DNA from 4 places in the Bacillus sp. YC2 genome. Region 4 is predicted to be linked to each of the others. Evidence: riboswitches for the same ligand, from Rfam matches in the RefSeq annotation. Region 4 holds a riboswitch; each other region holds the start of a gene.

What was found. Region 4 has a riboswitch for S-adenosylmethionine ahead of KY305_RS03935 (5-methyltetrahydropteroyltriglutamate--homocysteine S-methyltransferase). Riboswitches for the same ligand answer to the same signal wherever they lie in the genome.
Region 1: linked by a shared signal. The riboswitch ahead of KY305_RS06680 (methionine biosynthesis PLP-dependent protein) and the one ahead of KY305_RS03935 (5-methyltetrahydropteroyltriglutamate--homocysteine S-methyltransferase) in region 4 are both predicted to bind S-adenosylmethionine.
Region 2: linked by a shared signal. The riboswitch ahead of KY305_RS07145 (bifunctional homocysteine S-methyltransferase/methylenetetrahydrofolate reductase) and the one ahead of KY305_RS03935 (5-methyltetrahydropteroyltriglutamate--homocysteine S-methyltransferase) in region 4 are both predicted to bind S-adenosylmethionine.
Region 3: linked by a shared signal. The riboswitch ahead of metE (5-methyltetrahydropteroyltriglutamate--homocysteine S-methyltransferase) and the one ahead of KY305_RS03935 (5-methyltetrahydropteroyltriglutamate--homocysteine S-methyltransferase) in region 4 are both predicted to bind S-adenosylmethionine.

The regions. Positions count from the first base shown of each region.
Region 1 covers NZ_JAHXDO010000003.1:2,860-8,866, forward strand. The annotation lists gene metC (cystathionine beta-lyase) at 1-805, opposite strand, end outside; gene KY305_RS06680 (methionine biosynthesis PLP-dependent protein) at 798-1,919, opposite strand; SAM riboswitch class I at 1,989-2,114, opposite strand; gene KY305_RS06685 (esterase family protein) at 2,293-3,015, shown strand; gene KY305_RS06690 (YjcG family protein) at 3,049-3,564, shown strand; gene KY305_RS06695 (GNAT family N-acetyltransferase) at 3,570-4,001, shown strand; gene KY305_RS06700 (AbrB/MazE/SpoVT family DNA-binding domain-containing protein) at 4,156-4,389, shown strand; gene KY305_RS06705 (ABC transporter ATP-binding protein) at 4,390-5,127, shown strand; gene KY305_RS06710 (ABC transporter permease) at 5,120-5,842, shown strand; gene bla (subclass B1 metallo-beta-lactamase) at 5,888-6,007, opposite strand, start outside.
Region 2 covers NZ_JAHXDO010000003.1:79,623-85,629, forward strand. The annotation lists gene cypC (CYP152 family fatty-acid peroxygenase CypC) at 1-73, opposite strand, end outside; gene KY305_RS07125 (methyl-accepting chemotaxis protein) at 206-1,855, opposite strand; gene KY305_RS07130 (BMP family lipoprotein) at 1,858-2,832, opposite strand; gene KY305_RS07135 (CvfB family protein) at 3,009-3,905, opposite strand; gene KY305_RS07140 (YajQ family cyclic di-GMP-binding protein) at 4,005-4,496, shown strand; SAM riboswitch class I at 4,597-4,720, shown strand; gene KY305_RS07145 (bifunctional homocysteine S-methyltransferase/methylenetetrahydrofolate reductase) at 4,811-6,007, shown strand, end outside.
Region 3 covers NZ_JAHXDO010000008.1:108,196-114,202, forward strand. The annotation lists gene KY305_RS14075 (BclA C-terminal domain-containing protein) at 1-677, opposite strand, end outside; partial or broken gene KY305_RS20075 (tRNA-specific adenosine deaminase) at 858-1,217, opposite strand; gene KY305_RS14085 (histidine phosphatase family protein) at 1,332-1,958, shown strand; gene metE (5-methyltetrahydropteroyltriglutamate--homocysteine S-methyltransferase) at 1,999-4,287, opposite strand; SAM riboswitch class I at 4,369-4,523, opposite strand; gene KY305_RS14095 (S8 family peptidase) at 4,663-5,622, opposite strand; gene KY305_RS14100 (STAS domain-containing protein) at 5,842-6,007, shown strand, end outside.
Region 4 covers NZ_JAHXDO010000001.1:772,668-778,674, reverse strand. The annotation lists gene KY305_RS03940 (putative RNA methyltransferase) at 1-201, shown strand, start outside; gene KY305_RS03935 (5-methyltetrahydropteroyltriglutamate--homocysteine S-methyltransferase) at 253-1,389, opposite strand; SAM riboswitch class I at 1,468-1,554, opposite strand; gene KY305_RS03930 (LURP-one-related/scramblase family protein) at 1,636-2,112, opposite strand; gene KY305_RS03925 (hypothetical protein) at 2,237-2,404, opposite strand; gene pepT (peptidase T) at 2,987-4,219, opposite strand; partial or broken gene KY305_RS03915 (response regulator) at 4,267-4,834, opposite strand; gene galE (UDP-glucose 4-epimerase GalE) at 5,023-6,007, shown strand, end outside.

The sequences.
Region 1 (6,007 bases), on a different contig from region 4:
GAAAATATGCAGCCAGCCGCTCAGCGGTCCGGCTCGCTTTTTCCAATCTGACCTGCAATGTTTTCAAGCCTCTCAGCACAAGCCAGCAGTCCTGTACGCCGAGCACCGCGCCAAACGAGTTTTGCAGCTTATAAAGCTGATTGCCGAGCTCTTCATCTTTTACAGCGGCGAGGCCTGACAATACGTCGCTGTGCCCGCTTAAAAATTTCGTTGCGCTGTGAAGCACGATATCTACGCCAAGATCAAGCGGGCGTTGTAAAGCCGGGGTCATGAACGTGTTATCCAGGTATGTCAGACAGCCGTGATCTTTGGCCAGTTTGACGACTGCCTCGATATCCGTGATGCCGAGCGTCGGGTTTGAAGGAGTTTCCATATAGATGGCTTTTGTATTCGGCCTGATGCCGCGGGCGACCGCTTCCGTGTCCGTCATATCGACAAAGGTGTGCTCGATCCCGAAACGGGACAATACCTCAGTCACCATGCGGAAGGTTCCGCCGTATACATCCTCTGTGACGAGAACGTGGTCGCCTTGGGACAAAAGTAAAAATGCCGTAGAAATCGCAGCCATTCCCGAGCTGAAAGCAAAACCTCTCGTTCCGCCTTCAAGATTCGCAATTGTCTCTTCAAGGGCCGTTCTGGTCGGTGTGCCGGAGCGGCTGTAATCATATGCCCCGAATTCTTCAAATGAAGACTGATGGAATGTAGAGGCGTGCTGGATCGGCACGCTGACGGCTCCCGTGGCCCCGTCTGTTTTAAATGAATTGTGCACGAGTTGGGTTTCAAGCGTCCAATTTTGATTACTCATATGACACAGCCCCCTCTTTCACTTGGCGTAGCGCCTGCTTCAAGTCCTGCTTTAAATCCTCTGCGTGTTCAATCCCGACTGAAAAGCGCAGCAGGCGATTGCAGACGCCGTTTGCGATACGGATGTCTTCCGGAATGTCCATGTGCGTCTGCGTCGCGGGGTATGTAATAAAGCTTTCCACCCCGCCGAGACTTTCTGCGAAACAGATCGTTTTCAGCGCCTTTAAAAACGGATTGACCCATTCCTCTTTTTGCAGCCTGAAAGACAGCATTCCGCCTTTTCCGGGATATAACACGTCGGCGATTTCTTCTTCCTGTTCTAAAAATACCGCAAGCTCACGGGCGTTTTCTTCATGACAGCGCATTCTGAGACCGAGTGTTTTCATCCCTCTCATTAAAAGCCACGAATCAAACGGCGGGAGGACGGCGCCGATGGCATTTTGATGATTAAACATGATCTCGCCAAGCTCCTCATCCTTAACGACAACAAGACCAGCAAGCAAGTCATTGTGCCCCCCTAAATATTTTGTGGCGCTGTGAATGACGATGTCGGCGCCAAGTTCGATCGGGCGCTGAAGAACGGGGGTATAAAAAGTATTATCTACGATCAGCAGCAAGCCCGCCTCTTTCGTAATCTGGGCGATTTTTTCGATATCTGTCTCCTGCATGAGCGGGTTTGTCGGCGTTTCAACAAATACCGCTTTCGTGTTGTCCGTCAGTTTTGAGCGTAAACAGTCTTCATCGCTGAAATCATCATAAATGAAGCTTACACCGTACTTCCTCCACTCATTTTCAAACAAACGGTATGTGCCTCCGTATAAATCTGAAGAAACGATCAGTTCATCCCCGCTTTTGAATAAAGCCATGATGGTTTGAATGGCTGCCATTCCCGAGCTGAAGGCAAAACCTCTCGCCCCGTTTTCTAAATTGGCAATGGCGTCTTCCACGAGCTGGCGTGTCGGGTTTTTTGTGCGTACATAATCAAAGCCGGTAGACTCTCCTATACCTCTGTGGCGGAAAGCGGTGGACAGATAAATCGGCGGACTGACAGTTCCCGTTGCTTCTTCACTTCTATTTCCAATTTGGGCTAATTTTGTTTCAACATGCTGCGTCATAAGTAAGCACCATCCTTTTTTCAAAATAAAAAAGCTCCTTCTTCATAAGAAGAAGGAGCTTTTCTCTTCCTCTTATCTTCCAAGCATGTGAATCGCTTGCTGGATTTAGCACCTTGGCACTTTGCCTTCTGACGGCAAAGCAAACCGGTTGCTGAGGTTTCAAAGGGCCAGTCCCTCCACCTCTCGTGATAAGAATATTGTTTTGTATTTTCTGATTGTTCTATATTAACTCACTGTTAAATGAATTTCAACAACTTTTTATTCATTCCAAACTCTCGCAAGAAGTACATCTGAAGAAAGAAATTTCTAATAATTCATGGTACAATAGGAAAAAAACACAATCAAGACTAGAGACGCCCTGGAGGAATGCAATGTGGCACCGAAAACCGGAGTAATCCATGAGAAAAAACTTTTTTCACATGAGCTTGAAGAGGAAATGACCGTTTTGGTCTACCTGCCGCATACTTACTCCCCACTGTACAAATACCATACGATCATCGCTCAAGACGGCCATGATTACTTCAGATTGGGGAGAATCGGCCGGCAGGCGGAAGAGCTCATGTCCAAAGGGGAGATTGACCGCTGCATCATTATCGGTGTTCCCTATAAAAATGTTCAGGAGCGAAGAAACACGTACCATCCTGAAGGCTCCAAGTTTGCCTCCTATAAACGGTTTATCGCAAATGAACTTGTCCCTTTTATCGACGAAGAGTACCCAACTTATCAAGTCGGCTTCGGCCGCACAATGATCGGGGATTCTCTCGGGGCAACCGTTTCGCTTTTGACGGCGATTGATTATCCGAACATGTTTGGAAACGTCATCATGCAGTCTCCGTATGTCGACAAGCATGTAATTGATGCCGTCAGAGAGTCGGAGGATATAAAGCAGATCTCCGTTTACCACCAAATCGGAGTAAAAGAAACAGACGTCCATACAACGGACGGCAAGATTGTTGATTTTACTGCGCCGAACGAAGAGCTCAAACGGCTGCTGGAAACGAAACAGTCTGAATACCATTATGAAACCTTTGACGGGGATCATAAATGGACTTACTGGCAGCCGCTCATCACACCGGCGCTGAAAAAAATGCTGTAATCACTTTTACATTCATTCAAGGAGGGAACTTTCATGAAATACGGTATCGTTTTATTTCCATCAAAAAACTTGCAGGATCTCGCAAATTCGTACCGGAAACGCTATGACCCGAGCTACGCGCTGATTCCGCCGCATCTGACGCTGAGAGAACCGTTTGAATCCGCTGAACAGGAAATTGAGCAAGTCGTATCACAGCTGAGACAGATTGCAAAGGAGTCACATCCGCTCGTTTTAAAAATCACCAAATACAGCTCGTTTTCTCCCGTCAATAATGTCATCTACATGAAAGCGGAGCCAACGGATGAATTAAAAGCGCTGAGTGAGAAATGCTACTCAGGGGCATTAACCGGCAAGCCGGAATACAGCTTTGTTCCGCATGTGACAGTCGGCCAGAAGCTTTCGTCAGATGAACATTCTGACGTATTGGGCCAGCTGAAAATGCTGGAGCTTTCCCACGAGGAAATCATTGACCGTTTCCATCTGCTCTATCAATTGGATAACGGCTCATGGACAGTATATGAAACATTTTTATTAGGCGGAGGAGAATAACTGTTTTGGAAGCCATCATCGCTCATACTGAAAAACAAATAAACGACGCTTTTTTCATCAGAAAAGAGGTCTTTGTTAAAGAACAGCAAGTACCGGAAGAAGAAGAAATCGATCATTTAGAAGACGAATCAGAACATATCGTCATTTACGATGGAAGCCAGCCCGTCGGAGCCGGCAGGTGGCGCTTGAAAGACAGCTATGCCAAATTAGAACGCATCTGCGTAATGAAGAGCCACCGCTCTCTCGGTGTCGGCGCAATCATTATGCAGGCGCTTGAAAAAGCCGCAGCCGCGCGCGGCGCTTCTGCTTTTATCTTAAATGCACAGACCCGGGCGGTGCCGTTTTACGAAAAACAAGGATACCGTGTCACGTCCGGGGAAGAATTTCTCGACGCTGGCATTCCTCATTTGGAAATGGCAAAAGATAATAAAAAATAAAAAACACTCCTGTCTCGGATGATGAGGCAGGAGTGTTTTTGTATACCTGGGAAAATTTTTGTTTCACGCTTGAAATTTGTGTCAAAAAAAGAGTATGTTTGGTATGTTCAGTAATACAAATCATACAAAATATACAATTCTTACTGGACATGAAATGGTAGCCCCAAAAGGAAAGCATATCTTTGGAACTGTCAAAGTTGGAACGAAAGGGCAAATTGTAATTCCAAAAGAAGCAAGAGAAGTTTTTCATATTCAGCCAGGAGACTCGCTGCTCATGTTAGGTGATGACCAGCAGGGTATTGCTCTTGTAAAACAAGAACTCTTTTTCGAATTCGCTAATGATATTTTAAATGCAAAAAACATAGATGAAGAAGGCGGGGAAGAGTAAATGCCCGCCATTCAGCTGAAGAAATTAACGAAAAATTATAAAGGTGTAACGGCTGTCGATCATCTTGAATTTTCAGTTAAGAATGGAGAATTTTTTGCTTTGTTAGGTGAAAATGGTGCCGGGAAAACAACACTAATCAGTATGCTCTGCGGACTCCTTTCGCCTGATGGCGGAGATGCATTCGTGCTCGGGCATAGTATTTTGACTGATCTGGACAAAGTGAAACCTAAAATGAATTTGTCGCCTCAGGAAACTGCTATAGCCCCGAATTTAACGGTGCGTGAAAACTTGGAGTTTATTGCAGGAATTTATGGGATGTCAAAAAAAGAAGCGAAAATAAAGGCATCTGACATGCTGGAATTGTTCCATTTAAAGGAGAAGGAAAAAGCAAAGACGAAAACATTATCTGGCGGAATGCAGCGCCGGTTAAGCATTGCGATGGGAATGATTACGAATCCGCAAATCTATTTCTTAGATGAGCCGACATTAGGGCTGGATGTTCGTTCGCGCCGTGAATTATGGAAGAATCTTGAGAAGCTGAAAGGAAACATGACGATTATTTTAACAACACACTATTTGGAAGAAGCCGAAGCACTGGCAGACCGTATTTGCATTTTAGAAAAAGGGTCATTAAAAGCGCTTGGCACGGCGGAGGAGCTGAAGCAGCAAACACATACAGCAACATTTGAAGAGGCCTTTTTAGCCATTTGTGATGGGGAGGCCGGAATTTATGCTTAATTTTGCGATACGCAATCGAAAGGAAATATTTCGTGATCCCCTGTCCATTATACTGGGAATCGCATTACCCGTTATTTTATTACTTGTTTTTACAACCATTGAGAAAAACGCGCCGCTTGATACCTTTAAAGTCAATCATTTGGCACCCGGACTGATTGTCTTTAGTTTTGCTTTTCTCACGATGTTCACTGCATTACTAATTGCAAAGGATAAACAGACTGCACTTCTGACCCGTTTGTTTGCTTCCCCATTGAAAATAACCGATTATGTTGTTGGTTATGCCCTGCCGATGATACCATTAGCCATTTTACAAATCGTCATTTGTTATTTAGCGGCGATGGCTGCAGGTTTATCCGTTGAATGGTTAAATCTATTGATAAGTATCGCTGTATTATTGCCGATAGCCATCATGTCCATATTCTTTGGGTTATGCTTAGGGGCAATCTTTACAGATAAACAGATTTCAGGGATCGGGACAATATATATCACGTTAGTGCAATTTTTAGGCGGAGCCTGGATGGATTTAAATCTTCTCGGTGAATCATTTAAAAAAATCGCCAATGCTTTACCCTTTGTTCACGCAATTGAATTAGCACAGGATGTTATCATTGGCGATTATTCTGCATTTACTGAACATTTTTGGTGGACAGTTGGATATGCAGTATTAACGTTGCTTATTGCTATCTTAGCTTTTCTTAAAATCTATAAAAGATAAAAAATGAGCCGGCACTTAACGTAATAAAGTGTCGGCTTTTCTTCATCATTTTTGATTTTCCAGCAAACTCAGCGTATGAGTTAATAAACGGTCATCCCCCGGATTCCCATGGCCTGGAACCACAATGTTTATATCGTTATATCTTTTTATTACGTTTTCTACCGC
Region 2 (6,007 bases), on a different contig from region 4:
CAAATACATATCCATCGCGCAATAAAGCCAGACTGTTATCAAGACCCTTTTCATGCGGGATTTGTTCATTCATCCCTATTCCTCCCTTCTTTTTTCACCTTTCACGAAAAAGATTGAATGTAAACACATGATATTCAGTATCTGTGTTTCACTCAGAAGTTAATCATGTCAGGCAGCAAAAAATCAGGGATTGAGCGGAATTCCGTTACAATGTAAAACGGCGGACCTGATCATTTAACCGTTCTGTCAGGCTGCGCAAGGCATTGACGCTTTCTGTCATGTTTGTAAAGGATGACAGCTGCTCGAGGGCTGAAGCTGAAATCTCTTCGCTTCCGGCAGCTGTTTCCTGCACGACGGCGCTGATGCTTTCGGCATGCTGCAGCACTTGCTCACCAAGCTGTTTCGATTCGCGGATCTGCCCGTCTAAGTGAGAAAGCTCCGCCTTAATGTGTGCGGCTTTCTGTTCGATGTGCGCAAAGGAGCCGGATGTTTTATCCATCAGCGCCTGCTGCCTGTCAGCTAAAGCGGCGCCGGTGCTGACGGCGTCTGTTATAGAAATGATGCCGGCTTCAATTTGCTTCACCATATCGAAAATCTGCACGGTCGCTTTTGTTGAGCCGTCTGCCAGCTTTCGTATTTCCTCCGCTACGACGGCAAACCCTTTCCCCGCTACTCCGGCTCTTGCCGCCTCGATCGCGGCGTTTAATGAAAGCAAATTCGTCTGGCCCGCAATTTCGGAAACGGTTTGTGCCATCATATTGATGCCCGCCGCGTGTTCTATGAACAATTTTGCAGCTTTCGAGATTTCTTTTGACGTTTCATTGCTTTTGTCAATCGCTTGTTTTGTTTCTGCTAAAGCGCTTCGGCCTGCAGCCACCGCTGAAATGGTGTCCTCACTGCTTGCCGTCGTCTGTTTTGAGCGCTCAGCGTTCGCTTTTGCGTGCTCATCCATTTTTTCAATAAATAATACCGCATGCTGCAAGTCTTCTGAAATGGTTTGTGAGCCTTTTGCCATTTCTTCCGTTGATACGGACACCTGCTCGGCCATTTCCGTGAGTGTCTGGTTTTCTTTCGTCAGGCCTTCTGCAAATGTTTCCACTTCGCGGCCGACCTCTCCGATCGCCTTGATTAAGGTGCGGAGCTGTTCTGTCATGATTCCGAATGAATCATTCAGCTCTTTCAGCTCGTCTTTGCCTTTGTAATCCAGTTTTTCAACGGCCAGATTTCCGCCTGCGATCTGCCGGGCGTTTTCGGCCATCCGGCGGATCGGCCCGGCAATTTTCTTCGTCAGCCTGATGGATGACAGCACGGTGACGGTAAGGAGCACGATCGTTAACGCCGCTGCGCTGTATACGATAAATTGAATTTGATCGGCCGTTTGTTTCTGCATCTGTACATAACGGCTGCGGCTTTCGAGATTGAGCATGTAAATGTCATTCAGCAGGCCGTTAATACGGGCGGCTGTCCTTGTCGCTTCGGCCGGACTCTTTGTATTAAGGGCCGCAATCGCCTCCGTCTGCCATGTTTCATATTTTTTGGCGAGCTTGTCATAGGCGGCTTTTCCCGCCGGGTCAGTCATTGATTTTTGAAGCGCGTTCAGCCGGCTGGAGCTGTTTTTCATATAGGTGCGGACGCTCTCTTTCTGAGCATCGGCGAGCGTGTAGGAATAGCTTGTGATGCTTTCTTTCAAAGTATTGAGTTCTGCCTTTGCCGCTTGGACGCTTAACAGCGCTTCAACCTCATCTTCATTTGAAGCTTGAATCTTCATCATGTTTATAATCGTAAAACCGATGACTGCGGCAAAGCATATCATTGTCACGGCCGCATTAACGAGAAGTCTGGTCCGTAATGTCACGTTCATTCCCCTCCCTTTTCGATCAGCTTGCTTTTCATATCAGCGATTTTTTTTGTCAGCTTATCTGAATTCTTCACGATTCTGATCTGGGCTAAATCCATGCCATTTTCTTTTAATCCGTAAACGATTTGGCCGCTTTTGATTCGCTTTCCGTCTTTTAAATCTTTGGCCAGCTCATAAATCACATGGTCGACGTTTTTCACTAAAGAGGAGATAACGGCGTGTTCAGCAGTGTAATACTGGTCGCTGTCCGCACCTATCGCGTATTTCTTTTCGGCTTCAGCTTCCTTCAGCGCCCCTACACCCGTAAAACCGGCCGCCGCAAACAGAACATCGGCCTTTTGATCAATCATTCGTTTGGCGATCTGCTGCCCAAGCTTGTCATTATCAAATGATCCGCTGATTTCAGACAGGACATGGATATTTGGTTTGATTGATTTCGCTCCTTCCAAATAACCTTTTTTAAACCGTTTAATGACGTCGGCATCTGAGCCGCCGATAAAACCGATCGTGCCGTTTTTTGTTGTCATGGCCGCCAGCGCTCCGGCTAAATAGCTTCCCTCATCCTCTTTAAAGGTAACGGAGGTGACATTTTTCAATTCGGACACTGAATCAATCAGCACAAACTGCTGGTTCGGATATTTTTTGGCGACCTTCTCTAAATCTGGCTGCATGCTGTAGCCAAGCCCCACAACAAGATCATTTCCTTCTTTTACAAGCTGGGTCAGTCCTTTTTCATATGTACCGGTATCCTTTATTTCTCTGTAGTCAAATGTGATGCCGAGCTCGTCTCTTGCTTTCATTAAGCCTTGAAAACCGGAATCATTAAAGGACTGGTCGCCAAGCCCATTGTCCGTCAGCATCATGCCGATTTTTTTCGTCGTGCGCCCGGCCGTTTCGTCTGTTTGGCTGTTTGCACATCCGGCTGCTCCGAGTGCGATCAGCAGAACAGCCGCAAATATCACGAGTTTTTTCATTGAAAATCTCCTTTACGGTTTTTTCTATATATCGGTCTGCATGTCAGGATATTTTATTTCAATAAAATATTTATTTTTATCGAAAACAAACATGAGGAGAAAGATAATCAGGGATATTGTGGTTTTAGAGGAAATAAAAAACACCGGTGGTATCCACCGGTGTTTTTGCAGAAAATTTATTGTTTTTCGTACGTCCAGCCGTCCTCCTGATAAACTTTGCCGTTTTTCATCAGATGGCCGAGCGCCCGTTTAAAGGCGGCTTTGCTTAAATTGAACCGCTCGCGGATATCGTCAGGATGGCTTTTGTCTCCGTAAGGCATGGCGCCGTTTCTCGATCTTAAATATGTCAGAATCTCTTCCGCGTCAACGGAAAGAGCGTCCTGCTTTCTCGGGAGAAGCGACATATTGACTGAACCGTCTTCCTTCACCTGAATGACACGTCCCGTCACACGGCTGCCGAGTCTCGGTTCTTCCTTTCTTTCAGAAGGATGAATAAACCCGCGGATTCCTTCATCAGTAATAATGAACGAGCCGGAAGCGATCAGCCTGTACACTGTGCCTGTCAGTTCTTTATTCATCATCTCTTCGTCTGCATCCGAAAATAATTCGCTGATGATGTCCTCCGGCGCCGGTTTGGCAAACATGCGTCCTCGGTTTGTCACCTTCAGCATGCAATACAGCCTGTCGCCTTTTTGCGGCCAGACGGATTCATACGGAGGAAGATGCTCTGTCGCTACGAGCGCGTCTTTTGAGAGGCCGACGTCGACGAATACGCCCATATCCTCCACCTTATCCGTCACTTCCACCCATCCGTAGTCATAAAAGCTGATAAGCGGCTTTTTCATCGTCGCGGCGAGCCTTTCCTGTGGGTCGACGTAAATAAACACCTCCACTTCGTCTTTATCTTCAATGTCCTCTGTGATTTCGCTGTTATGTAAAAGAACCGTATCCTCGCCGTCCGTTAAAAAATACCCGAAATCGGTTTGGTGATCTATACTCAACGTGAGCTGCTGCCCTGGTCTCATGTTATCGTCCTTCCTGCCTTCGCCCATATAGGCTGTTGTTTTTCTCATTTTTTCCAACAAACACAAATTCATGCTTTATGCTGTTGGACATTTCTCCTTATTCTACTATAATCAACACATAAGTGAAATGTTATAGGAGGTTTTCATATGGCAAAAGAAAGTTCTTTTGATATTGTATCCAAAGTTGAATTTCCCGAGGTGCAAAACGCGATTCAAATGACGCTGAAGGAAATCGGCACCCGCTATGACTTTAAAGGGTCTAAAAGTGACGTGACATTAGAAAAAGAAGAACTTGTGCTGATTTCTGATGACGAATTTAAATTAAACCAGCTTAAAGACGTGCTTAGCGGCAAGCTGATTAAACGCGAGGTTCCGACGAAAAACATCGAATACGGCAAAATCGAAAATGCCTCAGGGGGCACGGTGCGCCAGCGCGCGAAGCTTGTGCAGGGCATTGATAAAGACAACGCGAAAAAAATCAATGCCGTGATCAAAAACTCCGGCTTGAAGGTAAAATCACAAATACAGGATGACCAAGTGCGCGTGACCGGAAAAAACAAAGATGATTTGCAGCAGATTATATCAGCTGTCCGCGGGGCAGACCTGCCGATTGATGTTCAATTTATTAATTTTAGATAAATTGTGTGATTCCTATTGATTATTGTCTCTATTTTCGGTAAATTTGGAGAAAGGGATTTTCGGAGTTAACATTTGGAAACCCATGACAATTAAATGAACGTTCTTATCAAGAGAAGCCGAGGGACTGGCCCGACGACGCTTCAGCAACCGGTGTAATGGTTTATTAAAACCATGACCAAGGTGCTAAATCCAGCAAGCTTACAAAACAGCTTGGAAGATAAGAAGAGAGACAAATGATCAAAAAGTCTTCTTCTTAAGAAGACTTTTTTTATTTCTCTTTTTTCCTTGCTGAATGTGAATAAGGGAGGCAAATAATGGGACTATTAGAAGATTTGCAGCATCGGATTTTAATCGGCGACGGAGCGATGGGAACTCTGCTTTATTCCTATGGCATTGACAGGTGCTTTGAGGAGCTGAATGTGTCAAAGCCTGAGGAAATCAAACGGATACATAAGGCTTACGTGGAGGCAGGCGCAGACATTATTCAAACGAACACGTACGGGGCGAATTACATTAAGCTGTCAAGATACGGACTGGAAGATGAGACGAAAAAAATTAACCAGGAGGCGGTCAAAATCGCGCGTGCCTCCTCAGACGGCGCCTATGTGCTGGGAACGATGGGCGGCATCCGCACCTTTAACAAAAACGCCTACAGCCTTGAAGAAATCAAACGCAGCTTTCGGGAGCAGCTGTATCTCTTACTGCACGAAGAGCCGGACGGCCTTCTGTTAGAAACCTATTATGATTTAGAGGAGGCGCGTGAAGTATTAAAGATCGCGAGAAAGGAAACGGAACTCCCGATCATGCTCAATGTATCGATGCACGAGCAAGGTGTGCTTCAGGACGGCACGCCGCTTGGGGAAGCGCTCAGGTCGATTGCTGACATCGGCGCTGATATAACGGGCATTAACTGCCGTCTCGGCCCGTATCACATGATTGAAGCGCTCACCGAAGTGCCGATTTTCCGCGACGCTTATTTATCCGTCTACCCGAACAGCAGTCTTCCGTCTCTTGAAGAAGGCCGGCTTGTTTATGAAACAGACAACACTTATTTCCGTGAGAGCGCCGTTGAATTCCGCAAGCAGGGCGCGCGGATTATCGGCGGCTGCTGCGGTACGACGCCAAACCATATCCGGGCAATGGCGGAAGCGGTCCGCGGGCTTCTTCCCGTCACGGAAAAAGAGGTGAAAATCAGACGGGAAGAAGAGGTAATCACTGTCCGGGATGAACGGGCCGAACCGGGATTAAATGAAATAGCCGCGAAAAAACGTTCGATTATTGTGGAGCTTGACCCGCCAAAGAAATTGAATTTTGACAAATTTCTGCAAGCGGCAGCTGAATTAAAGGAAACCGGAATTGAGGCGCTGACGCTCGCCGACAATTCACTCGCGACGCCCCGGATCAGCAATGCCGCCTGCGGGTCTTTATTAAAGGAGCGGCTTGATATTCGTTCTCTCGTCCATATCACATGCAGAGACCGGAATATCATCGGTCTTCAGTCGCATTTAATG
Region 3 (6,007 bases), on a different contig from region 4:
GTGCCGCCGACAACAACTGCGACAATACCGCCTCCCGTATTACTTGCAAAGGCAGAAGTTGAGGTTAGACTGGTTCCTGTGATGCCGGTCGGTCCGGTGCCACCCGTCGCACCCGTTACGCCAGCCGCGCCCGAAACGCCGGTCGGCCCGGTAATTCCATCAGCACCTGCGGCGGCTAAAAGCATATAATCAGGCGAAGCTCCCGGAGTTCCTGCAGGACTGTTTACATTGACGACATAGGAGCTTCCGTTAAAAGTGACGGTTTGCCCTGCCGTATAACCAGGTGCGGCGAGGGGATCAAACGGAACAATGCCTTGCAGTCCCGCTCCGGTGACACCCGTCGGTCCGGTCGGTCCTGTTGCGTCCGTTGGTCCAGCCAATGTAGGAATATTTGAGATACTGTCCAATTTCGATCCGAGAAGCAGCTCTTGTTTCATTAAGCTGTCAAGCGTATCGCGGACGCTCTCATTCAAGTTCAGAATATCAGCAAGGCTGGATGGCGGTCCCGTTAACCCGGGAAGAGTTCCGAGCGCGTAATGTATTTTTTCCCCTTCCGCATTCAGAATATGGGCCATTCCCAGCTCTTCCATAGCAATAGATGAAAGCAGAAGGTTAATGGTATCGTCTCTGGAAAGTGTAACGACAGGGGTGATATTAGGTAAATTAGGCTGTGACACAATGTCCTCCCTTATAAATTAATATAGGATCACTCAAGTTTCGTGCGGTTAAAGAGGATCCCTTCAAGAAAAAAATCAGTACTGTATAAATATATTCATTTGTTCTGTCCAAGTTTCTGAAATGATTTCCTGAATTGGCCAATTTGAGCTTGCGAAAACACCTGCCGTTTCAGCAGGTGTTTTCCAAGCGTCAAAAGGAGCCGAATGTTCAGAAAGGCTCACTTGATAAAAAGGGATCTTTCTTTCTGATGTCTGTCGTATATAAAAGAGTCATCAAAGCCCGCTTCAGCGGCATCCGCGTGACTGGAGGCATAATAACCCGCTTTCGGCCTTGCCGAGTAAATAGCGCCCTGCATGCATTTCGGATCGCCGTGACTTCAGCACGGGCGGCCGGATCGTTGCTTGTCGTCACATTATTTTGGTCTTCGGCGTTAGTGCCGTACTTAACGATAACTGCGCCAAACGGCCCCCTGCGCCGCGATTGACTCCCCCGGCAGCAAGAGTGACAGCCCGTTTTACAAATTGAGAATGATGATTCATCTAAGCTTCCCACCAGTTGATCGAATGCTTTAAGGTTTAGCTGAATATGAAAATAAAAAATCAGCGGGAATTTAGAACATCTATTAAAATAGAAAACAGAGAAGGGGGAGAAGCATGCTTTATTTATATTTCGTCAGACACGGACAAACTGTATGGAATACGGAAAAAAGAATGCAGGGCTTGCAGGACTCAGAGGTGACCGAAAAAGGTCTCCGTCATGCTAGGGCGCTTGGAGAAAGAGTAAAAGATATTGATTTTCAAAGGATATATACAAGCACGAGCAAACGGACGGAGGACACGGCTAAGGCGATAGCGGGGACCCGTGATATTCCGCTTGTGAAAGACGCTCTATTTTGCGAAATGGCGCTTGGTGAATGGGAAGGAAAAAAACAAGAAGAGGTTGAAAAAGCAGACCCCGAGCGGCTGCGTGCTTATTTTCATCAGCCTGCCGCATATGAGCCTTCGGCGGGGGAAAGCTTTGCCGAACTTGAAACGAGAGCCAAGGAGGCGCTTCACATGTTAACGCGGCGCCATGCATCCGGGCATATCCTTGTCGTCTCTCATTCTGTCTTTATCTTAATGGTTTTGAACATCGTGAAACAGCGGGAGCTTTCCGAACTTTGGAACTCTTCCTATATTCATGATACATCTCTGACTGTACTGGCAGTTGACGAAAACGGGAACATCACCATTGAAAAAGAAGGGGACGGCTCACACCGTGATATGATCGATTCATTATAATAGAAAAAACCATCCGCCTGAAAACGGATGGTTTTTTTCGTCATACAAGCTGAGCTTGCTTCTTTCTGGCCTGCTTCGCCGCATCCACCATATTTTTTAAAGCTGCAACGGTTTCTTCCTGCTGTCTTGTTTTAAGCCCGCAGTCCGGGTTCACCCAGAAACGGTCAGTCGGACACACTGCAAGCGCGTCATCGATAATTTGATAGATTTCTTCAGTAGCCGGAACACGCGGGCTGTGAATATCATATACGCCGAGCCCGAGGCCTTTTACGTAAGGGTGTTCTTTTAAGTATTCTAAAAATCCTCCATGGCTTCTGCTGTGTTCGATCGTAATTACATCTGCGTCAAGGTCATTAATCGTATCAACGATATCTTCAAAGTTGCTGTAACACATATGTGTATGGATTTGCGTTTCATTTTTCACAGAAGACGTCGTTAATCTGAATGCTTCTGCAGCCCATGTTAAATATTCATCCCAATCCTGCGTTTTTAACGGAAGCCCTTCCCGAAGCGCAGGTTCATCCACTTGGATAATCTGAATGCCGGCATCCTCAAGCGCTTTTACTTCTTTTCTGAGGGCGAGGCCGATTTGGAAGGCGATTTCTTTTCTGGAAATATCCACACGCGGGAATGACCAGTTTAAAATGGTAACAGGGCCCGTCAGCATGCCTTTCAGATGTTTTTCTGTCAGCGATTGGGCGTAAACCGTATCCTTTACAGTCATCGGTTCGATAAATTCGACATCTCCGAAAATGACCGGCGGACGGACGCAGCGTGAACCGTAAGATTGCACCCAAGCATATTTTGTAAAGGCGAAACCGGCGAGTTTTTCACCGAAATATTCAACCATGTCCGTCCGTTCGAATTCTCCGTGAACGAGTACGTCGAGGCCGATTTCTTCCTGGATGTCAATCCAGCGTTTTGTTTCTGCATTAATAAATGCTTGGTACTGTTCATCAGTCCACTCTTTTTTCCGCCATTTTTGACGTGCGCTGCGCACTTCAGCAGACTGCGGGAAGCTCCCGATCGTCGTCGTCGGCAGAAGGGGAAGGCCGAGCGATTCATTCTGAAGTGCGAGACGCTCTTCAAACGGCACAGGACGGGAAAAATCTCGTTCTGTCAATTGATTAAGCTCATCTTTTTGATCGGAGTTTGCTCCTGTAGCGAAAGTTTTCAAAGCATCCAGAGCGGCTTTGGATTGCTCAATCTGTTCGCTGATCGCGGCTTTTCCGGACAGAAGCCCTTTCTTCAAGACATCAAGTTCAGCTAATTTTTCTTTTGCGTATGACAGTCCGTTCAGCAAATCCTTTTCCAGGTGCTCGTCAGGATGTTTCGCTACCGGGACGTGCAGCAGACTGCTGGAAGGCTGAATCCACAACTCTTCAATATCTGCGTGCTCGAGAATGTCTAAAACCGCATCAAGGCGTTCCTCAGCATCGATCTTCCAAATGTTGCGTCCGTCGATCACACCTGCTGCCAGCACTTTATCTTTCGGGAAGCCGTGCGATTTCAGCTGTTCAAGGTTTCTGCCTTTATCATGCACGAAATCAAGCCCGATGCCTTGTACCGGATAAGAAATCAGTTCTTCGTAAGCATCAACGGAATCAAAATACGTTTGTAAAAGAACATTCAAGCCTGACAGCTCTTTTGTGATTTCTTCATAGAGTTCTTTTGCGGCGCGGACATCCTCAGAAGAAGCTGTCACGAGCGCAGGCTCATCAATTTGAACCCATTTGACGCCTTCTGCTTCAAGCTCTTTCAAAAGCTGGACGTAAAGAGGGACGAGGCGTTTTTGAATGGCTTTCGCTTCTGATTGTTCATAGCCTTTGGCAAGCGTGACAAATGTGAACGGGCCGACGATAACAGGTTTTGTTTCCGCTCCGAATTCTTCTTTGATCCGGCGGTAATCGTCAAGCTGCTTGTTTCTTGTTAAGCGGAATTCCAGGCTTTCGTCATATTCAGGAACGATGTAATGGTAGTTGGTATTAAACCATTTTGTCATTTCACTAGAAACGGCATCTTTTGCGCCGCGGGCAATGGCGAAATATGTATCAACGGGATCGGTAATGCTGCGGAACCTTTTCGGAATCCAGTTAAAGCTGACGGCTGTATCAAGTACGTGGTCATAATGGGTGAAATCAGACACCGGCACAATATCGATATGCTGATCAAGCTGTGTTTTGACCGCGGATAAAAATAATCCGTCAAGTTCCTTAAGGAATGTTTCTTTGTCGGTATTTCCTTTCCAATACGCCTCAAGCGCTTTTTTCCATTCTCTGTTCAAGCCGATTCTCGGAAAGCCCAGATTCGAAGTTTTAATTGTTGTCATTATGTCTCCTCCTTTAGTGAGATGTAACAAAAAAGCCTCTTTCTCATGAGAGAAAGAGGCTTTAACATCAAAAGTCAGCCTCTCTTATCTCTCAGATCACGTCTGATGGAATTAGCACCGTGCCTTAAGAGACAATCGTCTCGGCGCAAAAATCACGCGCCCCATTTCACAATGGTATTACGGTCGGTTGCTGTTGGGGTCAAAAGGCCAATCCCTCGCCCAACTCTCGATAAGAGAAATTATTTTAATTTTTTTGAAAAGTTACATCATTTGTTGGTTATCTTAACAGCTTATGAAGATCGCTGTCAATAGAAAATCTCATATTTTAAAAACTGAATATCTGACAAATGAAGATAACATTATATGAAAAAAATATTATAGAGACAGCAGCTGTGACTGTTCGGCTTTTTCCATCAGCACGTCAGGCGCGTCTAAATAAATAAATCCGTTCCCCGCTAATGTTTTGGCAATATTAAGCGGAAGCGTCCGGCGTACAAGCTGGGCATAAACTTCAGCCTCAGACAGCGTTCGCTGAAAAGCATCTTGTTCAAGCCCTTTAATCAAGGCGAGCGCTCCGCTCACATGCGGGGCTGCCATTGAAGTGCCCGTCAGCTTTCCGTATTTATGATTAGGGAGGGTGGAGAGAATATTTTCTCCTGGAGCGACAAGGTCAATTTCTTTATTTGCGTTTGAAAATTCAGACGATTCTCGAGCTACGGAAACCGATCCGACTGCAATGACTTCGTTGTAAGCAGCGGGATAAGAAAGCTCTTCTGTCCGCTCGTCTCCGTCACCTTCATTTCCTGCTGCGCAGACGACCAGTACGCCGTTTTTCACGGCATTTGTGACGGCTTCTTTCAGCTCCGGCACATCGCTCGGTCCGCCGAGTGACATGGAAATAATATCAGCCTTTTGTTCAACCGCATAATTAATGCCGTTAATAATCCATTCATATTTTCCGCTGCCGTTTTGACCGCCGAGCACCTTGACGATTAACAGGCTTGCCTCTGGCGCAACCCCGGAAATTCCGCCGTTTGCATCATTAGCAGCAATCGTTCCGGAAACATGGGTGCCGTGTCCGTTATAATCGGAAATCGCATCCTCTTTGCCTCCGTCATCATCTGTAAAATTTTTACCGCCGATAATCCGATCTTTTAAATCGGGGTGGTTCGTGTCGCAGCCTGTATCAAGAACCGCGATTTTAATATCTTTGCCTTTAAACCCTTTTGCCCACAATTCTGGCGCCTTAATCACTTTAATACCCTCAGGAAGCTCGTTCACATCCATCATCTGCTCATTCGTGACATACGGGATCAAGCGCATTTCACCATTCATAAAAAAGCCCTCCTTTTTTATGTTTGCAAGTGGATACAAGGGTGTTGCTACTATTTTATGGCAGGGACCGCTGCTTGGAAAGAGTCATTTGAAGCATTTTGACAAATCAGGCGCAAACCATTGCACTAATTATTTTCAAATAAATGGATAGATTAACAGCTTTCACTGTGAATCGGCACCCGCTGACGCTATAATTGGAAATGGGAAAGGAGAAGAGGTATGAAACTAAATGAAGCATTATACGAATATTTTTCAGGACAGGTTGATCAAATTGCAAAAGATTGGATCGACACAATGGAAGAAACAGACCCCAATTCGATCTATTCCTTGACGAATCCGGTTATGACAGAAGAACTGCTTGAGCAGGATAAAGAATTTTACCGGC
Region 4 (6,007 bases):
TTCCAAGCAGTCTTCCGAACCTCAGAGCGAAGGAGGCTGCGTTATACGAAGACCTTATCTCAATCAGACCTTACCCTGCTGGTTCAGATGACGCCTTTAACGTGGAAACATTCAGAAGAGAAAATTCAACGTTTTATCTCAAGGGAAACTGCTGAGATTACAGTAGATGTCGATATGCTGATTGGCATTGATCCTCTATAAAATGAAAGAAGACACGCTCGGGACATCAAGCGTGTCTTCTTTATTATTTGCTTATTTCCAAACCTCGCCGGCAATTTCGACGACATGGCGCAGTTTTGCCCATTGCTGTTCTTCTGTGATCAGGTTTCCTTCCTCAGTGGAAGCGAATCCGCATTGCGGGCTGAGGCAGAGCTGGTCCAGGCTGGCGTATTTTGAAGCTTCTTCAATTCGGCGTTTAATGCTGTCCTTGCTTTCCAGTTCGCCGAACTTAGATGTGACCAGACCGAGCACAAGCTGAAGATCAGGGCGTTTGACATAACGGAGCGGTTCAAAGCCGCCTGAACGCGAGTCATCATACTCCAAGAACAGCCCGTCCAGATCTAACCCGTCAAAAATCGTTTCTGCCGCCGCGTCGTAGCCGCCTTCCGCTGTCCAAGTCGATTGGAAGTTGCCGCGGCAAATATGCATCGTAACGGTCAAGTCGTCAGGGCGGTCTGCGATGGCATCATTAATGGATGCAGCAAACAGCTGGCGCAGCTCATCCGGCGTCGTACCGAAAGCTTCAATTTGACGCAGTCCCGCTTCTGATAAGAAAACGGCCCATGCTGTGTCATCAAGCTGAAGGTAGCGGCATCCGGCGTCATAAAAAGCTTGAATGGCTTTTTTATAAGCCTTTGACACATCGTGCTGAAATTGTTTGTAATCATTCTGATATGCCGCTTTTTCTAATTTGCCTCGGAAAAACAGCATATTCGGGCTTGGAATGGTCATTTTCGGTACGGCATCGCCGGCAATGCTGTGAAGAAATTTATAGTCGTCAAGCATCGGATGAGCAGAAAAATCAATATCTCCGGTCACTTTAATGCCGCGCGCTTTTGTCTGTACATTATGGAACTGAATACCGCTTTCCGGCGTAAATGCTTCAACTCCGTCTAAATTTTCCAAAAAGTCGAAATGCCACCATGCCCGGCGGAATTCGCCGTCAGTCACCACTTTGAGGCCGGTTTCCTTTTGCTTTTCCACAATGCGGATGATTTCGTCATTTTCAATCTGGCGGAGCTGTTCGGCCGAGATCTCACCCGCCGCTTTTTGCAAGCGCGCTTTTTTCACAGCCGCCGGACGCAAAAGGCTTCCGACCTGATCTGCCCGAAACGGCGGTTTTTTTCTTAGAAGAGTGTTCAATGGCTGTTTTGTGTTTTGCTGTGACATTCACGATTCCTTCTTTCCTGTTTGAATATAAAAAAAGCTCTTCCCTTGGATAGGGAAGAGCTTGCGTCCGCAATCTCAACCTTATCTTCAGGATTTAGCACCATTCTGCTGAACAGCGGTTGCCGGGTATCATAGGGCCAGTCCCTCCACCTCTCTTGATAAGGAAACATCATATTCAGAATAAACTGTATTACTATTAATCTTAGTATGTTTTTTTATATTGTCAATATATTTCGATAAGTATTTTTAATTTTCATCCTCAAATAGAACCATATCAATAACGATCGCAATCGCAAGACAAAGGAGAATGTCTTCTTCATTCTTAATCTGCAAATGGTAAGAATCGCCCCAGCTCAGCCATTTTTTATTGACGGTCATGCGGTCCGCCATGCCGTCTGTGATTTGGAAATCCTGCCCCCATAAATCACCGGTGATCTCCCAGCCGAGATGAGAAATTTCAAATTTCGGTTTGAAAAACGTTAATTTCTTTCTCACTTCACATACGGGCTTGCCGCTGACAGAAATCTCATAACGCGGAACAAAAGACATCAGTTTCTGATCGATGCTGGCGAGTGTGCGGCCGTCCAAATCCGTCAGCTTCAGTTCGTCACCAAACGAAAAAAAGCTTCCCTCCACCCTGTAGACCTCTTTTCCGTCATCATTAAATACTTGAAAATGATCCTTAAATGAAAACATCCGCTCTTTAATATAAAAATGATACATAAAAAACTCCTTTTTTTATTTTCTACGAAAAAAGGAGGCAAAAGGTTTCATTTCTATCGGGATAATAGTCATTTTTGGAAGTGAAATAAAAAAAGGCTGCCGATTATCTGCGGCAGCTGTCGTATTATGAAAGCGGCATCCGGCGTTTTTGACGGATCGCGTTTAAATCAATGATGTTGGTCGTGTCGGCAGCTGTCACCAGCGGGCTTGTCTTTGGCGCTTTACGGCGGTTGTCCTTACTGAAAGAAAAAACCAAATAACCTGTTAAAGCAGCGAATATAAGTAACATCATTTTACATACCTCCCAAAAAAAGTTTTGGTATTATTCATTGTACGGAAAAACAAACGAAAAGTATTCAAAAAATTGAAACTTTTTTGGAAAACAGCGACAATTTCCGTAAAAAAGACCATAAGATGTGATGTTTTCTCTGGCTTGTGGTTCTATAGGTTCTATCGGCTGTTAAATCAACATAGTTTATATAACTTTATTGCTATTTTTTGCATGTGTCAAATTAACTAATTACGTCATTTCCGCTTGCCTGTGTTTATTCAGTACCCTAAAAGTTCATTTGATATGCAAAATAACTGCACTTATATGATAGCGCTTTCTTTATTTTTTAGGTGAAATATCAAAAAAGAAATGCGACACCTTAAAAAAATCGTTTAAACATTTTTCGAAGCTTCTTGAAAGGGTTTGATTTTGTTTCAAGTTTGCGCGAGGTGATCAAGCTTTTTTTCAAGGCTTTCGCCACGGTGCCTCTGGCCATATTCTTCACTCCTTCTTTCCGTTTGATACCTTATTTACGGAAATAAAAGGGGAAAAGTTTCATTTTGGTGATGAAAAAACCAAAGCACAGGCGCTTTGGTTTTTAGATTAGGCTCGTTTTTCAAACAGCTTTGCGATTTCGATGATGACGTTTACGGCTTTTTCCATATGGTCGACAGAAATGTATTCATATTTTCCGTGGAAATTTTGGCCGCCCGTGAAGATATTCGGAGTCGGCAGACCCATATATGAGAGCTGTGAGCCGTCAGTTCCGCCGCGGATCGGTTCGATAATCGGTTCGATGTCCAGGTTTTTCATGGCTTCGTACGCCACGTCAACAATTTCTCTGACAGGCTCAATTTTTTCTCTCATATTGTAGTATTGATCATGCAGCTCAAGGCTGACACTGTTTTCTCCGTATTTGGCCGCGAGTGAATCCGCAATCGCCTGCATGTTTTCTTTTCTTGCTATAAAACGGTCTCTGTCAAAATCTCTGATGATATATGACAATTTGGCTTCAGATACGTCTCCGTTCATTGATATTAAATGATAGAACCCTTCGTATCCTTCTGTATATTCCGGTGCTTCCTCTTTCGGCAGCGAGTGATGGAATTCCATCGCGATTTTGGAAGCGTTGACCATTTTGTTTTTTGCCGTTCCGGGGTGAACGCTTTTTCCGTAACACGTAAGTTTAGCGGCGGCAGCGTTAAAGCTCTCATATTGAAGTTCGCCGAGAGGGCCTCCGTCTATCGTGTAGGCAAAAGCGGCGTTAAAGCGGGCCACATCAAATTTATGAGGGCCTCTGCCGATTTCTTCATCAGGCGTAAAAGCGACTCTGATGTTTCCGTGTTTGATGTCGGGATGTTTGATCAAATAGGCCATTGCCGTCATGATTTCCGCAATGCCTGCTTTATTATCGGCGCCGAGCAGCGTCGTACCGTCCGTTGTAATCAATGTCTGGCCTTTATAGCCGGAAAGCTCCGGAAATTGTTCCGGTGAGAGAATGACATTGAGCTTCTCATTCAAGACAATGTCACGTCCATCATAGCTTTCAATAATTTGAGGATTCACATTCTTTCCGGTAAAGTCGGTCGCGGTGTCTACATGGGCAAGAAAACCGATTGTCGGCACGTCTTTGTCTGTGTTTGCCGGCAGAGTTGCCATCACATAACCGTTCTCGTCAATTGTGACCTCTTCCATGCCGATTGACTTTAATTCGTTCACGAGCATGTTCGCCAATGTCAGCTGGCCGGGGGTTGAAGGACAGCTTTCATTGCTTTCATCAGATTGTGTATCGACTTTTACATAAGACGTAAAGCGTTCAATGATCTCATTCTTCATACCGTCATCTCCTTTGTCTTATCTTACCATGTCCGGGGAAAGAATTTCTATTTCACAATCCCGTTTCGTCTCGCAAACACAACCGCCTGAGTCCAATCTTGCGCCCGGCACTTTTGGGTGATGCGGTGGACGTGGGTTTTTACGGTGCTTTCACTGACAAAAAGCGTTCCGCAATTTCTTCATTTTTCAGACCGTACGTCATTTGCTGTTTTGTAAATGTGCGGCGCAAGGGGCTGCCTTTGTTTGTTCTGAAAGGCTTGTGTAATGAGTTTAGCGGCAGTGGCTGTCCGGAAAATGGCTTCTCCTTTTGCAGCAGCACGAACGGCGTCAATTAATTCCTCAGGATGTGTATCCTTCAGTATCGAAAGTGGTTAGAATGATGATTTTCGGATCGAGAAGGGCGGTCATAATTTCTTTAGTTGCTTCTATGCCTGAGAAAATCGGCATCTGGACGTCCAGTAAGGTGACATCGGGTTTCGTTTGCATTGCGATGCCGCCGCTTCCCGTCCGTCACCGGCCTCATCGGCGACGATTATATCTTTTTGCGTGCCTGATGATGTACCGGAAGCCTTCCCGGACGAGCGGCTGGTCGTCAGTCAGGCAAAATGAAATAATTGCTCATACTCATAAGATCAATTCCTTAAGAAATCAATTCGTCCATCGGCAGGTTGATTTTTTTACACAGATGAAAACAAAATATGAAGGAACCATGAATAAACTATTAAACTTCTTGAAAATGGATGATGAAGGCAGAAAAAACCTATATAATATGGTCAATTCATTCAAATAGGGAGGCTTTAATCATGGCAATTTTAGTGACAGGCGGAGCGGGTTATATCGGAAGCCATACATGTGTTGAGCTGTTAAATAGCGGCTATGATATCGTGGTATTGGATAATCTGTCAAACAGCTCAGCGGAAGCTGTAGAGCGGGTGAAAGACATTACCGGAAAAGGGCTGGCGTTTTATGAAGCGGACCTCCTTGACCGGGAAGCGGTACATCGGGTGTTTGCTGAGCATGACATTGAGGCCGTCATTCACTTTGCGGGATTAAAAGCGGTCGGTGAATCTGTTGCGGTTCCGCTCAAGTACTACCATAACAATCTGACGGGAACGTTTATTTTATGTGAAGCCATGCAAACGTACGGTGTGAAAAAAATCGTCTTCAGCTCATCGGCGACGGTGTACGGCGTCCCGGAAACCACGCCGATTACCGAAGACTTCCCATTAAGCGCAACAAATCCTTACGGGCAAACGAAGCTGATGCTTGAACAGATTTTGCGCGATCTGCATACGGCAGACCCTGAATGGAGCATTGCGCTGCTGCGTTACTTTAATCCGTTTGGCGCGCATCCGAGCGGCCGGATCGGCGAAGACCCGAATGGCATCCCGAATAATTTAATGCCGTATGTCGCCCAAGTAGCAGTCGGCAAGCTCGAACAATTACAGGTGTACGGCAATGATTATCCGACCAAAGACGGGACGGGCGTGCGTGACTATATCCATGTCGTTGACCTTGCTGAAGGCCACGTCAAAGCGCTGGAAAAAATACTGAACACAACAGGCGCTGACGCCTATAACCTCGGAACCGGAACCGGCTACAGCGTTCTTGAGATGGTCAAAGCTTTTGAAAAGGTATCAGGAAAAGAAGTTCCGTACCGTTTTGCCGACAGACGCCCAGGCGACATCGCCGAATGCTTCGCCGACCCGGCAAAAGCAAAGGCTGAATTAGGCTGGGAAGCAAAACGCGGGCTGGAAGAGATGTGCGCCGACTCTTGGAAATGGCAGT